DNA from 3 places in the Pseudomonas sp. ZT5P21 genome. Region 2 is predicted to be linked to each of the others. Evidence: predicted binding sites of a transcription regulator. Region 2 holds the regulator's gene; each other region holds the start of a gene.
The links. The regulator FliA, encoded in region 2, starts transcription of late flagellar genes. The targets are predictions, from matches to a motif close to CTAAAGTTTNNNNNNNNNNNGCCGNTAA.
Positions count from the first base shown of each region.

Region 1: a site for FliA is predicted at 2,037-2,064, ahead of ACYZT9_RS12430 (methyl-accepting chemotaxis protein). Genes of this name have one in related genera too.
Region 3: a site for FliA is predicted at 1,744-1,771, ahead of ACYZT9_RS09580 (methyl-accepting chemotaxis protein). Genes of this name have one in related genera too.

Region 1 is NZ_CM142705.1:2,641,899-2,646,043, reverse strand. Features, by position in the region: gene ACYZT9_RS12450 (LysR substrate-binding domain-containing protein) at 1-289, shown strand, start outside; gene ACYZT9_RS12445 (MmcQ/YjbR family DNA-binding protein) at 286-645, shown strand; gene ACYZT9_RS12440 (DUF1294 domain-containing protein) at 642-1,070, opposite strand; gene ACYZT9_RS12435 (undecaprenyl-diphosphate phosphatase) at 1,067-1,897, opposite strand; gene ACYZT9_RS12430 (methyl-accepting chemotaxis protein) at 2,192-3,826, shown strand; gene pnuC (nicotinamide riboside transporter PnuC) at 4,002-4,145, shown strand, end outside.
Region 2 is NZ_CM142705.1:4,199,610-4,203,754, reverse strand. Features, by position in the region: gene flhF (flagellar biosynthesis protein FlhF) at 1-1,216, shown strand, start outside; gene fleN (flagellar synthesis regulator FleN) at 1,333-2,163, shown strand; gene fliA (RNA polymerase sigma factor FliA) at 2,160-2,900, shown strand; gene ACYZT9_RS19475 (chemotaxis response regulator CheY) at 3,068-3,439, shown strand; gene ACYZT9_RS19470 (protein phosphatase CheZ) at 3,462-4,145, shown strand, end outside.
Region 3 is NZ_CM142705.1:2,091,241-2,095,385, reverse strand. Features, by position in the region: gene ACYZT9_RS09580 (methyl-accepting chemotaxis protein) at 17-1,699, opposite strand; gene ACYZT9_RS09575 (Na+/H+ antiporter family protein) at 1,893-3,209, opposite strand; partial or broken gene ACYZT9_RS09570 (methyl-accepting chemotaxis protein) at 3,402-4,145, shown strand, end outside.

The DNA of each region.
Region 1 (4,145 bases), 1.6 Mb from region 2:
ACAGGGTAAAAGTCATGAGCTCACGCTCGAAGCCCGGCTGGGCATCGACGACTTCATCGTGCGCAGAGCCTGCGCCCTCGCCGGCCAGGGCTTTACCATGCTGCCGATGATGTACTGCGAAGAGGAACTGGAAAGCGGCGCGCTGGTGCAATTGCTGCAGGATTGGTCATTGCCTGGCGGCTGGCTGCAAGCGGTCTACCCTCACCGGCGCGGGGTGATGCCGGCCGTACGCGCCTGGCTCGACCACTTGATCGAATCATTCAATGCCTGTGGGGACCGACTGATATGAAGGCTGGACGCATGAGCGAAGAGGACGTCGCACAGTTCTGCATTTCGCTGCCGGGTGCGCGGGAAGACTACAAGTGGGGTGGCGTGCGGGTGTTTTCGATTGCCGGGAACAAGATGTTCGCCCTGCAGAACCTGCGGGGCGAATCCCTTGCCTTCAAGGTCGACAAGGACCTGTTTCTGGGCCATTGCGACCGTCCGGGCATTCATCCAGCGCCGTATCTGGCGCGGGCCCAGTGGATCATCATGCAAACGCCCTACCCGCTGGGCGCTGAAGAACTGCAAGCCCTGTTGCAACGGTCCCATCAACTGGTGGTTAGCAAACTGCCCAAGCGCACGCAGATCGGATTGCTGCTTTAAAACAGTGCCAGCAGGTTTGCACCCAGAAACAGTTGATCGATCCAGAAAACCTGGTGCAACAACACGATCATCCAGAACAGCAGCTGAAACGACACCTTGCGCGTCTTGTGCCGGAACACTTGCTGGGCCAGCAAGGCGCCCGGCCAGCCACCGGCAAGTTCCACCGCATGCAACACGTTGTGGGGCGTACGCCAGCTATCGGTGCGGGCCTTGCGCTTGTCGCTCCAATAAAGGAAGAACGACAACACGCTGACGATGCCGTAAGCCGCCAAGGGAATCAGCGAAACCCCTCGCAACCAGAACGACAACGAACCCATCAGCGGCAGCGCGCACACGGCCGCAAACACCAGCGATTTCAGTCGTGGGTTCTGGAACTGCCCTGCAGACTGGCGTCCGGATGGGTTGCGTGCGCGGGTCTCATTCATGCCTTGGCCGCGGTCCAGTCGATCCAGCCAAACTGCCACGTGGCCAGAATCACCAGACCAAACGCGATGCGGTACCAGGCAAACGCCGCGTAGCTGTGGCTGGCAATGAATATGAGCAAGCCTCTAACGGCAATCATCGCAAAGATGAACGCAGTGACGAATCCGATCGCGAACACCGGAAAATCAGCCGGCACGAACAGGTCGCGATATTTGTAGCCCGAGTACACCGCCGCACCGACCATGGTTGGCATCGCCAGAAAAAACGAAAACTCGGTGGCCGTCTTGCGCGACAGCCCGAACAGCAAGCCGCCGATGATCGTCGAGCCGGAACGTGAAGTGCCCGGAATCATCGCCAGGCATTGGGCCAAGCCGACTTTCAGCGCGTCTTTCCAGGTCATCTCGTCAACACTTGACGCATGCACCTCATGCTGGCGACGTTCAGCCCACAACATCACCACGCCACCCACCACCAGCGCCGTGGCGACGGTGATCGGATTAAACAAATAGTGGTGAATCAGGTCGGCGAATATAACCCCCAAAACGACCGCTGGCAGAAAGGCAATCAGCAGGTTGGCAGTAAAGCGTCGAGCGCCGGGCTGCGTCGGCAAGCCGACGACCACGTCGAAAATCTTGCAGCGAAACTCCCACACCACCGCCAGTATCGCACCGAGCTGGATAATGATGTTGAATGCCATTGCCCGTTCACCACCGAAATTGAGCAAGTCGGCCACGATGATCTGGTGTCCGGTACTGGAAATGGGCAGGAACTCAGTCAACCCTTCTACAACCCCAAGTATCAATGCCTGCAAGGCAGTCCAAAGATCCATCAATCCCCCAAGAAGCGATGCGCCACCGCATGCCCGTTAATATTTATGCAAATTCGTTGACTACGATCAGCGCAGCTGAGATGCCGCGCGCACAGAATCCGGACGAAACCGTAAAAATTCCGTGAACGTTCAACTTGGATTCAGGTTTTTCCGCGCGGGGCCGAAATCCTATCAGACAAGCCCGATTAACGCTGCCACGTAATAGGACTTGGGTCGGATATGCCCGATCGGCAAAGTGTGGTTGGATGCTGGCGATGATTTTTTACAAGAACAAGAAACCGGAGTGACAGCGTTATGAACAGCTTGCGCAATATGTCGATCAGCCGCCGCTTATGGCTCATCTTGATCGTGGCCGTCCTGATGCTTTTGACGCTGGGCGTGTTGATGCTCAAGCAGATTCACGAAGACCTTTATCACGCCAAGGCACAGAAAACCCAGCATGTGGTGCAGACCGCCAGCGGCATTCTGAACTATTACCACAACCTGGAAACGGCCGGCACGCTCACGCGCGAGGCCGCGCAGAAACAGGCGCTGACTGCCGTTCGCGGCCTGCGCTATGACCAGAACGACTACTTCTGGATCAACGACCTGACGCCGGTGATGATCATGCACCCGGCCAACCCGAAACTCGATGGCCAGAACCTCTCGGCGATCCGCGACCCGGACGGGTTTGCGGTGTTCAATGAAATGGTCGCGCTCGCCAAAGCCAAAGGCGCCGGCCCGATCGACTATCGCTGGCCGAAACCGGGCGCCAGCGATCCGGTTGAAAAAACCTCTTACGTCAAACTGTTCGAACCCTGGGGCTGGGTGATCGGCTCGGGCGTGTACATCGATGACATGCAGGCGGAGTTCGTCGCCCAGGTCTGGAAAGCTTCACTCGTCGGGCTAGTGATTGCTTCCATCATGGCGCTGCTGGTGATCATGATTGCCCGCAGCATTGTGCGCCCACTCCAGGAAACCGTGAACGCCATGGCCAACATTGCCAGCGGCGAAAGCGACCTGACACGCAGCCTCGATACCCAGGGTCAGGATGAAGTGACGCAACTCGCCCGCCACTTCAATGCCTTTACCGCCAAACTGCGATTGGTGATCGGTCAATTGCAGGTGTCCGCCAGCGCTCTGGGCCAGTCGTCCAGCGAGCTGGGCAACGACGCCGCCCAGGCCCAGCAGCGCAGTCAGCAGCAATCCCAGCAGATGGAGCTGGTGGCTACGGCCATCAATGAAGTGACGTACGGCGTGCAGGATGTCGCGAAGAACGCCGAGCAGGCGGCGAGCGAAATGCGCGATGCCGAATCCCAGGCGCAGCAGGGCCAGGTCAACATCGACAGCAGCCTGCAACAGATCGACAAGTTGTCTGGCACCATTGATCAGGCCGTGGAAGTCATCCGCACCCTGGCCACCGAGAGCACACAGATCGGCAGCGTACTGGAAGTGATCCGCTCCATCGCCGAGCAAACCAACCTGCTCGCCCTCAACGCCGCCATCGAGGCCGCCCGTGCCGGCGAGCAAGGTCGCGGATTTGCCGTCGTGGCGGATGAGGTTCGCCTGTTGGCCCAGCGCACCCAGAAGTCCACCGCCGAGATCCAGTCGATGATCGAGCGCCTGCAGAGCCACTCCGAAGCGGCGGTCAAGGTCATTGGCGACAGCAGTCGCGCGTCCCAACTGACCATCGAACAGGCCGGCCTCGCTGGCGCGAGCCTGAATGCCATTGGCCAGGCGCTGCGCAACCTCAACGGCCTGAACGCCTCTATCGCCAGTGCCACCCTGCAACAGACCCACGTGGTCGAGGACATCAACCAGAACGTCACCCAGGCCGCTGGTTTGTCCCACAGCACGGCGCTGGCGGCGCAACAGTCGAGCGTGGCCAGCGTCCGGCTCAAGGAATTGAGCGAACAGTTGAGCGGGTTGCTCAAGCAGTTTCGGGTGTAACAAGAAACGCTAAAGCCCTGTGGCGAGCGAGCTTGCTCGCGCTGGGGTGCGAAGCAGCCGCAAGATTTTGGGGCCGCTACGCGCCCCAGCGCGAGCAAGCTCGCTCGCCACAGAAGCCTCATGAGTACAATCTCGGTACAATCGGCCCCTACTTCGTCTTCCCCAAGGAACCTCCATGTCCGGGCTTGAACTGTTTGCCGCTGCCCTCGGTGTCACTGCCGTCTGGTTGACGGTCAAACAGAATCCCTGGTGCTGGCCGATCGGCCTGGTCATGGTAACGCTTTACAGTTGGATCTTTTTTGAAGTGAAGCTGTATTCG
Region 2 (4,145 bases):
GGAGCTGACGGCTGCCCTGGATTACAAACTGTCGGCGCTGGCCCCGCGTGTTCCGAACATGGAACTCGAGGACGAGCTGCGCAAGACCCAGTCGCGGATCGTGACCGCCCAGGCCGAACTGAGCCTGCGTAGCGAGGGCGAGAGCGACAAAGCCACCAATCGCCAGTTGTTCGCCGGCCTGCCGTTGACCGCCGCCGAGCCGCTGATCGAACCGACTTACACCGAACCCCGCCGTGCAGCGCCGGCCCCTGCGCCAGTCTCCGCCGGTGTCGATCCGCGGGCGTTCGACTCGATGCGTTTCGAACTCAACAGCCTGCGCGAACTGATGGAAGTGCAACTCGGTTCGCTGGCCTGGAACCAGTTGCAAGGCAGTCGTCCGGCCCAGGCCAACCTGTGGCGCCGCCTGCAACGGATCGGTTTATCCGGCCCGTTGTCCCGCGACCTGCTGGCGATGATTACCGACATTGAAGAACCTCGCCAGGCCTGGCGCATGTTGTTGGCGCACCTGGCGCGGATGATTGCCACACCGGAAGTCGAGCCGCTGGAAGAGGGCGGTGTGATTGCCATGGTCGGTCCTGCCGGCATGGGCAAGACCACCACTCTGGCCAAACTCGCGGCCCGTTACGTGCTCAAGTACGGCGCGCAGAACATCGCGCTGGTGAGCATGGACAGCTACCGCATCGGTGCTCAGGAACAACTCAAGACCCTGGGTCGGATCCTCAACGTGTCGGTAACGCACGTCGACCCGGGCCAGTCTCTGGTGCAGGCGCTGGAGCCTTTGCTGCGCAAGCGTGTGGTGCTGATCGATACGGCGGGCCTTCAGGCCAGCGATCCGGCACTGCGCATGCAGCTCGAGAGCCTGGCCGGTCGTGGCATCAAATCAAAAAATTATCTGGTTCTGGCAACCACCAGCCAGAAACAGGTTCTAACCGCCGCTTATCACAGTTACAAGCGCTGCGGGCTCGCTGGCTGCATCCTGACTAAACTGGATGAAACAGCAAGCTTGGGCGAGGTGTTGAGCCTGGCAATCAGTCATGAGTTACCGGTGGCTTACCTGACCGATGGGCCGCGGATTCCGGATGATTTGCATCTGCCGCGGCGTCATCAATTGGTCAGCCGCGCCGTCAGCGTGCAAATGCAGGAAGAACCCAGCGAAGAAGCCATGGCTGACATGTTCGCTGATATTTACCACAGCCCGACCAAGCAGGTCGGCTGAGGTATTAATGAACAGTTTTTGTACCTACATCGATGGTCTGCCATGCATTGTTCCGTTTGTGAACGCGCAGCCAGTAATGTGGCCTCCGTCTATGCAAGACAAGGTAAAGAAATAACATGGGCAGCATGCATCCCGTACAGGTGATCGCGGTGACCGGCGGCAAAGGTGGCGTCGGGAAGACTAACGTGTCAGTGAACTTGTCCCTGGCTCTAGCTGAGCTCGGCCGGCGCGTCATGCTGCTGGACGCTGATCTGGGGCTGGCGAATGTCGACGTCCTGCTGGGACTGACACCCAAACGCACCCTGGCCGACGTGATCGAAGGCCGCTGTGAGCTGCGCGACGTGTTGTTGCAAGGCCCCGGCGGCATCCGCATCGTCCCGGCCGCATCCGGCACTCAGAGCATGGTGCATCTGAGCCCGGCGCAGCACGCTGGCTTAATCCAGGCGTTCAGCGATATTGGCGACAACCTCGACGTCCTGGTGATCGACACCGCCGCGGGTATTGGTGACTCTGTAGTCAGTTTCGTTCGCGCCGCGCAAGAAGTCTTGCTGGTGGTCTGCGACGAGCCGACCTCGATCACCGACGCCTATGCACTGATCAAGCTGCTGAACCGCGACTACGGCATGAACCGCTTCCGGGTCCTGGCCAATATGGCCCAGAGCCCGCAGGAAGGTCGCAACCTGTTCGCCAAGTTGACCAAGGTCACGGATCGCTTCCTCGACGTCGCCTTACAATACGTCGGTGCGGTGCCGTACGACGAAAGCGTGCGCAAGGCCGTTCAGAAGCAGCGTGCGGTCTATGAAGCTTTTCCGCGTTCCAAGTGCTCCCTGGCCTTCAAGGCCATCGCGCAAAAGGTCGATACCTGGCCGCTGCCCGCCAACCCGCGCGGGCACCTGGAGTTTTTCGTCGAGCGCCTCGTGCAACAAACGGCAGGACCCGTGCTATGACAGCCAGCGGTTACAACCTTTACAAGAAATCGGCACGTGACGCGCAGTACGAGCTGATCGAGCGTTACGCGCCACTGGTCAAACGCATTGCTTACCACTTGTTGGCGCGATTGCCCGCCAGTGTCCAGGTCGAAGACCTGATCCAGGCCGGCATGATCGGCCTGCTTGAAGTGTCGACCAAATACGACGCCAGCAAAGGCGCGAGTTTCGAGACGTACGCGGGCATACGAATCCGCGGCGCCATGCTCGATGAAGTCCGCAAGGGAGACTGGGCGCCACGTTCGGTCCACCGCAATACCCGCATGGTCAGCGACGCAATTCGCTCGATTGAAGCTAAAACCGGCCGTGACGCTAAAGATCACGAAGTTGCGGCCGAACTCCAATTGAGTCTCGACGATTACTACGGGATTTTGAACGACACCTTGGGCAGCCGGTTATTCAGTTTCGACGATCTCTTGCAGGACGGCGAACACGAAGGGCTGCACGAGGATGGCGCGAGTGCTCATCTCGAGCCGTCACGCGATCTGGAAGATGAACGCTTCCAGGCGGCGCTGGCGGACGCGATTGCCAATTTGCCGGAGCGTGAGCGACTGGTGTTGGCGCTGTACTACGACGAAGAGTTGAATCTCAAGGAAATCGGTGAAGTCCTGGGGGTCAGCGAATCTCGGGTCAGCCAGTTACACAGCCAGTGCGCGGCCCGTTTGCGGGGGCGTTTGGGGGAGTGGCGAGCGCGCTGAAGGCAGTGTGGGGACACTGCGAACGTGGCTGGTGTGGTGTTTAACTGCGCCGGTTTCGATCTGTTGTGCTCCAGACAGTCATCGAGTGCTTTGCCGGATTGATTGAAATGGCGCGTCCAGGTGCTGGGCGCGTTTAAGACTGCTTGGAGGTCGAATTGGACAAGAACATGAAAATCCTCATCGTTGATGACTTCTCAACGATGCGGCGGATCATAAAAAACCTGTTGCGTGACCTTGGGTTCACCAACACGGTCGAGGCTGACGATGGCACCACTGCCATTCCGGTTCTCAACAGCGGAAGCATCGACTTTCTGGTAACGGACTGGAACATGCCTGGCATGACCGGTATCGATCTGCTGCGTCACGTGCGCGCCGATGAAAAGCTCAAGCACCTGCCGGTGCTGATGGTGACCGCTGAAGCCAAGCGCGAGCAGATCATCGAAGCGGCCCAGGCCGGTGTTAACGGCTATGTGGTCAAGCCCTTCACGGCCCAGGCGTTGAAAGAAAAAATCGAGAAGATTTTCGAACGCATCGGTTGAGAAACTGCGCCACGGGGGAGCTATGGACCATAACGAATCTTCACAGGGCGATTTTGAATCGACCCTGAAAAAACACGCGGTCGAGCTGGTCGAAAGCCTTGAAAAAGGCAAGTTCGGCGACGCTGTGCAACTGATCCATGAGCTCAATCAGACCCGTGACCGCGGCCTGTATCAGGAAGTGGGCAAGCTCACTCGCGAGCTGCACAGCGCGATCGTCAATTTCCAGATTGACCCGCACATGCCGCAAGCCGAGGAAGTGTCCCAAATCACGGATGCCACCGAGCGTCTGGGTTACGTTGTGAAGCTGACCGAGGCTGCCGCCAACCGCACCATGGATCTGGTCGAAAACTCCACGCCGCTGGTCAACAGCCTGAGCGATGAAGCGCAGGCGCTGAGCACGGACTGGGGACGCTTCATGCGTCGCGAAGTCGGGGCTGAAGAGTTCCGCGAGCTGGCACGGCGTGTCGACGGTTTCCTGGCACGCAGCAGCACGGACAATCGCGCGGTGTCGAGCAACCTCAATGACATTTTGCTCGCCCAGGATTACCAGGACCTCACCGGTCAGGTGATCAAGCGGGTGACCCAATTGGTCACCGAAGTAGAAAGCAACCTGCTCAAGCTCGTACTCATGGCCAGTCATGTGGACCGCTTTGCGGGCATCGAACATGACCGTGAAGCGATGCTTGCAGAAAAAGATCCGCAAAAA
Region 3 (4,145 bases), 2.1 Mb from region 2:
GGTTAGATGGCGCTAGCTAGATCCTGAACTGTCCGACCAAACTGCCCAAACGCCGACCAAGATCCGCCAGGCTGCGGGACGTCTGGGCGCCGAGTTGGGTTTCGTCGGCCACGTTGTCCACGGCCACCGCGATCTGGTGCACGCTGCGGTTGATTTCTTCGGCCACGGCGGTCTGCTCTTCGGCGGCACTGGCGATCTGCGCGTTCATCGAATTGATGGTGCCGATCAGCTGGGCCATGGTGTCGAGCGAGGCACCCGCTTCATTGGCTTGGGCCGAGGTGCCGTCGCCGGCCTCGCTGGAACGGCGCATCGCTTCCACCGCTGATTGAGTGCCGGCCTGCAAGCGATCGATCATGCCCTGAATTTCCTGGGTGCTGATTTGCGTGCGACTCGCCAGCGCCCGCACCTCGTCGGCCACCACCGCAAAACCGCGACCGGCCTCCCCGGCACGGGCCGCTTCGATCGCAGCGTTGAGCGCCAACAGGTTGGTCTGCTCGGCAATCGAACGAATCACCCCGAGCACGCTGACAATCGATGACACGTCCTTTTGCAGGCTGTCGAGGGACACGCCGCTGCTGCGAATATCGTCCACCAACGCATGAATCTTCACGATGCTGCCCGCCACCACACGCTTGGCGGCCTGGCCTTCTTCGTCAGTTTGCTGAGCGGCGACGGCGGCGTTTTGCGCACTTTTGGCCACTTCTTGCGCGGCAGCCGACATCTGGTTGATCGCCGTGGCGACCTGATCGGTCTCGTGACGCTGACGCTCCATTGCTTGATCAGAGCGCTGGGCCTGATCGGACACCTGATTCACCAGCCCGGTCAGCTGCGACGTCATTTCAGTGATCTGACGCACCAGACCGTGGATCTTGTCGACAAAACGGTTGAACGAACCCGCGAGCTGGCCGAGCTCGTCCTGGCTGGTGATGGTCAGGCGCCGCGTCAGGTCGCCCTCGCCCGCCGCGATGTCATCGAGGTTGGCTTTCATCAGGTTCAGCGGACGCAGGATGGTGTTGGCCAGCAGCATGCCGGCGACGGCGATCAGCAACAGCACCACCACGGCGATGCCGATGATGCTCAGCAACACGCCTTCCATGCGCTCCTGAACCTTGGCCTCGACCACCGCCACTTGCGCCTCGATACCGTCGAGGTTGACCGAGGTGCCGACGGCCATGTCCCACTTCGGCAGGTATTCGGTGTAGCCGAGTTTCGGCACCAGCACCTGAGTGTTGCCGGGCAATGTCGAGCTGTAGTGCAGGTAATGAGTGCCGTCCTTGGCGACTTTCACCAAATCTCGGTTGACGTAGACGCCGTTCGGATCACGGTTGTCCTTAAAACTCTGGCCCACGCCTTCGGGGCTGCTGGCCTTGAACAGGCGCACGGTGTTGGAGTCGTAGCCGAAGAAGTAGCCATCCTTGCCGTAGCTGATGCTCGACAGCAATTTGATCGCCTGCGCTCGCGCTGCGTTATCACCCGGGGCAGCTGCATCGTAGAGCGGTTTGATCGCCGTCATGGCCACGGCCACATAACTTTGCAGGGTGGCCTTGGCATCGCTGAGCAGGCGCTGACGGGTGTCCTCGACTTCCTTGCGGGCTTGTTCCTGCAGTACGAACACCGTGGTCAGGCTTATGACCAGCGCAAAGAGCAGCACCGGGAGGACGGCAAGGGACAGGACTTTAGCCTTCAGGCTCATGCGCATGACAGGTTCACTCTTTTTTTATTTTATTGGCGTGGTTAAAGGTTTTAACGGCACGCGAAACCAAAAGTTGAGCCAGCTTCACACTGAGACCCTGTGGGAGCGAGCTTGCTCGCGATGACGGCGGTAAATTCAGAATTGATGTGACTGACAGACCGCTATCGCGAGCAAGCTCGCTCCCACAGGGGGGCCGTGTTTAGAGCACCATCGCGGCCACCCAGCCGAACGCCAGCAACGGCAGGTTGTAATGCAGGAATGTCGGAACCACGGTGTCCCAGATATGGTGATGCTGGCCGTCGATGTTCAGGCCGGAGGTCGGGCCCAGCGTCGAGTCCGAGGCCGGCGAACCGGCGTCGCCCAACGCACCGGCAGTGCCGACGATGCACACGATGGCGATCGGGCTGAAACCCAGCTGCACACACAACGGTACGAAAATCGCTGCCAGAATCGGAACGGTGGAAAACGACGAGCCGATGCCCATGGTCACCAGCAGACCGACCAGCAACATCAACAACGCGCCGATGGCTTTGCTGTGACCGATCCACGACGCCGACGCTTCAACCAGGGTTTGCACCTGGCCGGTGGCTTTTATCACCTCGGCAAACCCCGAGGCAGCGATCATGATGAAGCCGATCATCGCCATCATCTTCATGCCTTCGGTGAACAGATCGTCGGTGTCGCGCCACTTCACGATGCCCGACACCGAGAAGATCAGAAACCCCACCAGTGCGCCGATGATCATCGAGTCCAGCAGCAGCTGGATAATGAACGCCGCCGCGATGGCCACACCCGCGACCATCAGGCTCAGCGGGTTGTACTGCACCGCGACCTGCTCGACCTGCTCGATCTTTGCCAGGTCATAGACGCGCTTCTTGCGGTAACTGACAAAGGCTGCCGCCAGACCCACCACCATGCCCAACGCCGGAATGCCCATGGCATGGGTGACGTTGATACCGCTGATATCAACGCCGCTGCGGGCCACGTTGGCCAGCAGAATTTCATTCAGGAAGATATTGCCAAAACCCACCGGCAGGAACATGTACGGCGTGATCAGACCGAAGGTCATGACGCAGGCAATCAGGCGCCGGTCCAGTTGCAGCTTGGTCAGCACATACAACAATGGCGGCACCAGCAGCGGAATAAACGCGATATGTATCGGTAGAATATTCTGGGAAGCGATGGCCACTCCTCCCAGCAAACCGATTAACAGCCACTTGACCGAGCCACCACCGCTGGCGTGCTGGCGATCGACCATGGCCAGGGCCTTGTCCGCCAGCGCATGGGCCAGTCCGGACTTGGCAATCGCCACCGCGAAGGCGCCGAGCAAAGCATAAGACAACGCCACCGTCGCCCCGTCGCCGAGGCCGCTGTTGAACGCTTTCAGGGTGGCGTCGATGCCCAGACCACCGGTCAGGCCACCCACCAGCGCGCCGATAATCAGCGCGATCACAACGTGCACGCGGGACAGGCTGAGCACCAGCATGACGCCGACCGCGGCAATTACAGCATTAATCATCGTTACCTCAAGGCAAGCGAAATGAGCCCGGCCGGCAGTCTGCGAAGAGCCGCCAGCGGATCAAGGAATGGGTTTTATTAGAGGGCGCGCACTTTGAAGCAAGCGCGCGCAGGCTGCAAGCCTCAAGAAAGTCGTTCGTGCGCCGTTATAGTGCAAAGTCTAAGATATTTATCGAATAAGGACGTCTCCATGTCGCTCAGACAACTTTCCATTCAATGGAAAATCACCCTGCTGGCCGGGCTGTGCCTGGCGGGTATCGTGACCTTGCTGGTAGGTCTTTCGCTGTACCGCATGGAGCACAGCTCCGAGCTGGTGAAAGCGTCGAGCATGGAGATGCTCACGGAAGCCGCTCAGGCCCGGATCGAATCTCAAGGCGAAAATCAGGCTCTGAACATTCGCCAGCAGTTCATGGACGCCTATCAATATGGCCACGGCTTTTCGCGTCAGGTCTTATTCCTGCGTGACCAGGCCGAAAAGCGCTTTCTCGATGCCTTCGACCTGCGCGAAGACCTGACCCGTCAGGTCAAATCCGCGCTGCAAGCCAACCCGGAGTTGCTCGGCCTGTCCCTGGTGTTCGAACCCAATGCGCTGGACGGCAAGGACGACCTGTTCGCCGGCCAGGCGGAGCTGGGCAGTAACGATAAGGGCCGTTTCGCGCTCTACTGGTCGCAGGCGACGCCGGGCGAGTTGACGTCCATGGCGCTGCCCGAAACTGACTTGGCCGACACCCGCGCCGGCCCCAGTGGCGAACCTGCCAATGCCTGGTTCACCTGCCCGCGCACTTCGCTCAAGCCCTGCGTGATCGAACCCTACTTCTATGTGATCGACGGCCAAAACGTGCTGATGACCAGCATCGTGTTCCCGCTGATGGTCAACGGCAAAGTCATCGCTTCGCTATCGGTGGACATCAACCTGAACAGCCTGCAAGCAATC